Regions from separate parts of the Microbacterium sp. HJ5 genome, predicted to be linked through region 1. Evidence: predicted binding sites of a transcription regulator. Region 1 holds the regulator's gene; the other holds the start of a gene.
What was found. The regulator LexA, encoded in region 1, represses DNA repair genes until DNA is damaged. The targets are predictions, from matches to a motif close to TCGAACANNTGTTCGA.
Positions count from the first base shown of each region.

Region 2: a site for LexA is predicted at 2,116-2,131, ahead of OB08_RS03610 (Rv2578c family radical SAM protein). Genes of this name have one in related genera too.

Region 1 covers NZ_JSYE01000015.1:32,342-35,748, forward strand. The annotation lists gene OB08_RS08320 (histidinol-phosphate transaminase) at 1-992, opposite strand, end outside; gene OB08_RS08325 (LysM peptidoglycan-binding domain-containing protein) at 1,051-1,437, opposite strand; gene lexA (transcriptional repressor LexA) at 1,709-2,389, shown strand; gene OB08_RS08335 (hypothetical protein) at 2,447-3,407, shown strand, end outside.
Region 2 covers NZ_JSYE01000008.1:64,297-67,703, reverse strand. The annotation lists gene OB08_RS03620 (acyl-CoA dehydrogenase family protein) at 1-526, opposite strand, end outside; gene OB08_RS03615 (M15 family metallopeptidase) at 738-1,988, opposite strand; gene OB08_RS03610 (Rv2578c family radical SAM protein) at 2,140-3,231, shown strand; gene OB08_RS03605 (alpha/beta fold hydrolase) at 3,170-3,407, opposite strand, start outside.

The DNA of each region.
Region 1 (3,407 bases):
ATGAGCACGCCGCGGTCGTACAGGGCCTGCCACGTCGCGGCCGGGTCGGCGACGCCCCCGAACAGGACGAAGTTCGTCCAGGAGTCGTGCGGGACATAGCCGAGCGCTTCGACGGTCGCGGTGATGCGATCGCGCTGGGCGACGATCTCGTCGACCATGCGCAGCATCGTGGGGGCGTGACGAAGGGCCGCGGATGCCGCAGCCTGCGTGAGCGCGCTGAGGTGGTACGGCAGCCGCACCAGGCGCAGTGCGTCGATCAGCGACGGGTCCGCCGCGAGATAGCCGACCCGGGCGCCGGCGAACGCGAACGCCTTGCTCATCGTGCGCGAGACAACGAGGCGTTCCCGGCCCGGCAGCAGGGTGAGCGCCGAGCGCTCCTCACGAGGGGCGAACTCGAAGTACGCCTCGTCGACGACGACGACGCCGGGCGTCGCGTCGTAGACCGCCTCGATCACGTCGAGCCCGAGCGGCGTGCCGGTGGGGTTGTTGGGGGCGCACAGGAAGACGACGTCGGGCGAGGCGTCCGCGACCTGGGATGCCGCATCCGACGCGTCGACGGTGTAGTCCGGCGACCGCGAGCCGGCGATCCACTCGGCGCCGGTGGCGCGCGTGAGCAGCGGATACATCGAATAGGTCGGCGCGAAGCCGAAGGCCGTGCGTCCCGGGCCGGCGAACGCCTGCAGCACGTGCTGGAGCACTTCGTTCGAGCCGTTCGCCGCCCACAGCTGCTCGCGCGTCAGTCCGTGCCCGAGATAGTCCGCGAAGCCTTCGCGGAGTGCAGTGAACTCGCGATCCGGATAGCGGTTGACGTCACGCAGCGCTCGCGCGACGGAGTCCATGATGTCGTCGGCCACGTCCTGCGGGACGGGATGGGTGTTCTCATTGACGTTCAATGCGACCGGGAGCGGTGCCTGCGGGGCGCCGTAGGGCGTCATCCCGCGGAGGTCGTCGCGTATGGGGAGGTCTTCGAGACGTGGACTCACCTCTCCCATCGTAGGGCCGCCGATCGTGCGACTCGCCGGATGTGTCGGCGCGAGGCGGACGCCTCGCTCAGCGCCCCTCGTCGTACTCGGCGGGGATGGCGAGGCTCTGCCCCGCCTGCAGCGAGACGCCTTCGAGCGCGTTGAGCCGGACGATCTCATCGACGACGTCGCGCGGGTCGGCGCCGGGCGCGACGTCCTCGGCGATCGACCACAGCGTGTCGCCGGACGACACGATGATGGTCGTGAAGGAACCGGCGGAGGCGCCGTCGTCGCGCGAAGCCAGCGCCGCCCCGCCGGAGACCATGGCGACGGCGATGGCGACGATCGCCGGCAGCGCCGCGAGCGAGGCGAGCGCTCGACGGCCGCGCACCGTCAGACGCAGGCGCGTCGGCCGCGCAGCGCCGACGAAGGCGGTGCTCGTGCGAGCGGGCATCGTGATGGCGATCGCGGTCATGTTCTGCTCCTCCTTCTGGGGAGAGATTCGCACCCGCCGCTCGGCCGGGAGCGGGGGATGCGAACTTCTGTACCGAAGCTATCTTCGATCGTTAACTGTGTCAAGGGGTCGTGCGGCGTTCTTTCCCTCGAACGCGACACGCGGTGAAGGTGTTCCGTTCGAGGCTCGAACCCGGATACGGTTTCGACACGAGTACCCCACCACGGGCCTCCGACATTCGAAGACCGATGCTCTCCTCGCAGGACGGGAGCGGGCGGGAGAGGAGCCGGACATGAGCGACGCGACCGGTCGCGAGAAGCCGCAGACGCGGCGACGCAAGAGCCTGAGCGACAAGCAGCTGGCCATCCTCGAGGTGATCCAGCGGTCGATCGCACGGCACGGGTACCCGCCGAGCATGCGAGAGATCGGTGACGCGGTGGGCCTCAAGTCGCTCTCGAGCGTGACCCATCAGCTGAACCAGCTCGAGCTCAGCGGCTATCTGCGACGCGACGCCGGCAAGACACGCGCCATGGAGGTGCTGATCGACCTGCCCGGCAGCGCCGCCGAGAACCTCGACGACAGCGTCCCGTCCGTGGGCGACGCCGCCCTCGTCCCGCTCGTGGGCCGGATCGCGGCGGGCGTGCCCATCACCGCCGAGCAGCAGGTCGAGGAGATCTTCCCCCTCCCCCGTCAGCTGGTCGGCAAGGGCGACCTCTTCATGCTCAAGGTGTCGGGCGAGTCGATGATCGACGCCGCCATCTGCGACGGCGACTGGGTCGTCGTGCGTTCGCAGTCGACCGCAGACAACGGCGAGATCGTCGCCGCCATGCTCGACGGCGAGGCCACGGTCAAGACGTTCCGTCAGCGCGACGGGCACACATGGCTGCTCCCGCGGAACTCCGCCTTCGAGCCGATCCTGGGCGACGAGGCCGTCGTGCTCGGCAAGGTCGTGGCCGTCCTCCGCGCGGTCTGATCACCCCCAGCGGGTGAAACTTCCCGCGAGCGGTCCGGCGTCCGCCACAATGGCGCCATGAGCGACATCGACACCACGGACGCGCAGGCGCTCGCCGACCGGATCCGCGAGCTCGAGACCGAGAACGCGCGCCTCGCGGCAGAGGCCGCCGACCAGGCTCACGCTGCGCGACCCCGCCCCACCGGTTCGCGGTGGCGGGCCGTCGTCTCGGCGCTGTGCATCGTCATCGCCGCCATCCTCGTACCTGTGTCGATCGTGAGCGCGTGGGCCCGCGTGCAGCTGGTCGAAGAGGATTCGTTCGTCGCGACGCTCGCGCCCCTCGTCGACGACGCCGCCGTCCAGGCGATGATCATCGACGAGACCATGAAGGCAGTCGACGCCAACGTCGACTTCCATGAGCTCACCGCCAACGTCTTCGGCGGCATCGCCGACATCGACGGCTTCCCGCCACGGGCGGCCCAGGTCCTCACGATGCTCGAGGCCCCCGCCGCCGACGGCCTTCACAACCTGGTCGATCAGGCGGTCACCCGGGTGGTCGAGTCGGATGCCTTCGCCGACGTGTGGGCGACCGCGACGCGGGCCGCTCACCGCGCCCTCACCACCGCCGCGACCTCCGACGGCGGAGGCCTGGTCGTGCGCACGGCGGACGGTGTCGGCATCCAGCTCGGTGCGATCGTCGACACGGTCAAGCAGCGCCTCCTCGACCAGGGCGTCAGCGCCGCTCAGCTGATCCCCGCGATCGACCGGGTCGTCATCATCGGCACCGGCGAGAACCTGGCCCTCGTCCGCACCGCCTACGCCCTGGCGACGACGCTCGGCTGGTGGCTTCCCGTCATCGCACTGGCGCTCTTCGGCCTGGGGATCGCCATCGCGCGCCGACGCAGCGTGGCGGTGCTCGGCACCGGGCTGGGCATCGCGATCGGCGCCGGCGCCCTCGCCGCAGCGCTGTCGATCGGACAGACCTCCGTCCAGATCGTCGCGAGCGACCTCTCGCTGTCGCCGTCGGGACTCGAGGTCA
Region 2 (3,407 bases), on a different contig from region 1:
TGACGAAGGTGACGACGATGTCTGCCGTCTTGCCCGACGAGATGAAGGTCTTCGCGCCGTTGACGATGTAGCCGCCGTCGACCTTCTTGGCCGTGGTCTTGATGCCGCGCAGGTCGCTGCCCGCGCCGGGCTCGGTCATCGCGAGAGCACCGAGGATCTCGCCGGTCGCCATGCCGGGGAGCCACTTCTCCTTCTGCTCCTGCGTGCCCATGTGCACGATGTAGGGGATGGCGAGGTCGTCCTGGATGCCGAGCGCGCCCGCGAGAGAGCCGAGGCCCGCGCCGATGGTCTCTTCGAGGACGATCGAGCGGAAGCGGTAGTCCTGCAGCATGCCGGCGCCGCCGAACTCCTCGGGCACCGACAGACCGATGATGCCCGCCTCGCCTGCCGCGAGCATGGTCGCGCGGTCGATCTCGCCGTCGCGATCCCACTGCTTGCGCTTCTCGTCGGACGCGTACCGCTTGATGAACTCCTTCACGACGTCGCGGAACGCCTCGTGGTCCTCGTCGTAGATGTCGCGCTCCATCTGTGCGCCTTCCTCTCGTCTTCGAGCAATTCGTCGGCGTCGGATCGCACGCGATCGCGCCGGTGGCCCGATCCGATCCTAGGGGCGCACCGCCGACACGACGGCGCTCATGTGAGATCGAATCCTAAGGATGCTGGAACTGGGTACCGCCGATTTGTGGGATGCCTCCAGCCCGCGCCGAGGCGCACCGGCGGCCTCGCTCGACCCGTCGTCAGCCCGCGTAGCCGGGTGCGGGCTCGAGGCCGAAGAACTCCTCGAGCGACCGCCAGCCCCCGTCGTGATAGGCCCGGGCGAGCTCCGGACCGACGTAGCGGAGGTGCCACGGCTCGGGGGAGTAGCCGGTGACGGGCGTCGACCCGTCGACGTACCGCACGATCCAGCCGTGCTCCCACGAGTGCGCCGCCACCCACGCCCCCTGCGCCGTCGCTGCGAGGTCGTCGAGCGTGCCGCACCCGCCGGCGCAGGCCACCACGTCACCCGCGAGTCCGGACTGGTGCTCGCTGAACCCGGGCCGCGCGCTGACGAGGTCGGCGGCGGCCTGGCCTTTGGCGGCGACCTGTCGCCCGTAGGTGTCCTGCTGGGTCTGGAACGACCGGAAGCCGCTCTCGAGGGCGATCTCACCCACGCCCGCCGCCCGGGCGGCGCCCGCCATCGCTGAGAGGGCGGCGGCGGCATCCGACCTCAAAGCGCCGCCTTCGAGGCTGCGCACGCCCTCGGGCATGACGAGATCGGCCGGCCGGTAGTCGGCCGGATCGTAGGGACGCACCTTGTTCACGACAGCCCACACCCGCGTGGGGTCGGCGAGATCGACGCACGTCGCGAGACCTTCGGCGACGGCCATGCGGAAGGCCTCCGCGCCGCCGGCCGCCGTGATCGCGGCCGCGTCGTCGCCCCCCTCGAGCGCCGACATCACGGCGGGGTCGTCGCAGATGTCGGTCGACAGCGGCGTCTGCTCGACGACGGGGACCGGCAGTGCGGCGACGGTCTGCGGAACTTCCGCGAGCTGCGCCGCGGCGTCCGCGCCCGATCCGTCAGAGCCCGACATGAGTGCCGTCACCGCCGCGGTCGAGCCGAGCAGCAGCGCCCCGCCGGCGACGAGGAGCACGACGACGCTGGTCCGGGCGAATCGTGGGCGGGCGTGGCGCGCCGGGGTCGGCTCCCCCTCGGTGAGCAGCCGGTCCGCCCGCGCGGCGCGCCTCGGGCCGGCGCTGCGGTCGCTGCGGGTGCGCGAGCGGCCGATGCGCGGCCTCAGCCGACCCGCCGGCGGCGGCGCCACGGGCGGTGCGCTCGCCTTGCGCTGCGCAACCGCGGCACGGAAGTCGGCCGGCAGCACGAAGGGGCTCGCCACCGGTGCCGCAGCGATGTCGGGGGCGGTAGGGTCGGGGAGGACGAACTCGACCCGCTCCGCGCGGGCGCGCCGAGCGGCCTCCTCGCGCTGCGCACGTGCTGCGCGACGAGACACCGGGGAATCGGACGAACCGGGCGCCGTCACGACAGCCATTCTCTCCCGGACATCGGGGGCGCGATGCGCAGGCGCGGCTGCGGATCAGGTCATGTTCGATTCTTGTACGCGCGCCCTTGACAGATAATCGAATATCTGTTCCCATGGAGCGATGAGGTGGCAGGGTCAGGAGCTGGGGGTGGCGGATGCCGCGGCCCTGCCCGGCCTCGAGCATCTGAACGGCCTCGTGCAGTCGGTGACCACGCCCGAGTTCGCGGGGGTGACGTTCCATGAGGTGCTGGCCAAGACAGCGCTGAACCATGTTCCCGGCGCGTCGGCGATGCCGTTCGACTGGACAGTGAACCCGTACCGCGGATGCAGTCATGCGTGCGTCTATTGCTTCGCCCGCGGGACGCACGAGTACCTCGAGCTCGACGCGGGTCGCGACTTCGACTCGCAGGTGATCGTGAAGATAAACGTCGCCGAAGTGCTCGAGAAGGAGCTGCGGCGTCGCTCATGGAACCGTGAGCCCGTCATGCTCGGAACGAACACCGACCCGTACCAGCGGGCCGAAGGGCGCTACAGGCTGATGCCCGGCATCGTGAGCGCGCTGACCGACTCGGGGACGCCCTTCTCGATCCTCACGAAGGGCACGCTGCTGCGTCGAGACCTGCCGCTGCTGCGCGAGGCCGCGGCATCCGTCCGCGTCTCGCTCGCGATGTCGATCGCTGTGTTCGACGACGCGCTCCAGCATCTCATCGAGCCCGGCACGCCGACCGCCGCCGCGCGACTCGAGACGGTGCGCGCGGCGACCGAGGCGGGATTCCACGTCACGGTCTTCCTGATGCCGATCCTCCCCCACCTCACCGACTCGATCGCCGCCATCGACGACGCGCTGACGCGCATCAAGGCGGCCGGGGCGACGCGGGTCGTCTACGGGGCGCTGCACCTGAGGCCGGGGGCGAAGCAGTGGTTCATGCAGTGGCTGGGCGAGCAGCATCCCGAGCTCGTCTCGTCGTACCTCGGGCTCTATCCCGGCGCATCGGCCACCGCCCCGAAGGCCTACCGGGCCTGGCTCGCCAAGCGGGTGCGACCCCTGCTGCGCGTGCACGGCCTCGACGGGCGCGCCGAAGACGACCACCCGCGCGGCACCCCGATGTCGGGTCTCGCGGCGCGGGCGGATGCGCGCGCGAGCGAAATCGTCACGACCTCGCGTGGGCGGGCGTCCGCTGTGACGACACCGGCGGAGCCGCGGCTGTTCTGACGTCCGGCGCAGCCACGGCCGGCGCGGCCACCGCGGGCGCGGTCATGGCGGGCGCCATCACGACGGGCGCGGTCACGGCCGACGCCACAGCCGCCGCCGACGGCTCGCCGACGAAGGCCACGACGGCATCGAGGAACTCGTCGGACGCGAGGATGCGGTTGTGCCCCAGACCGCGC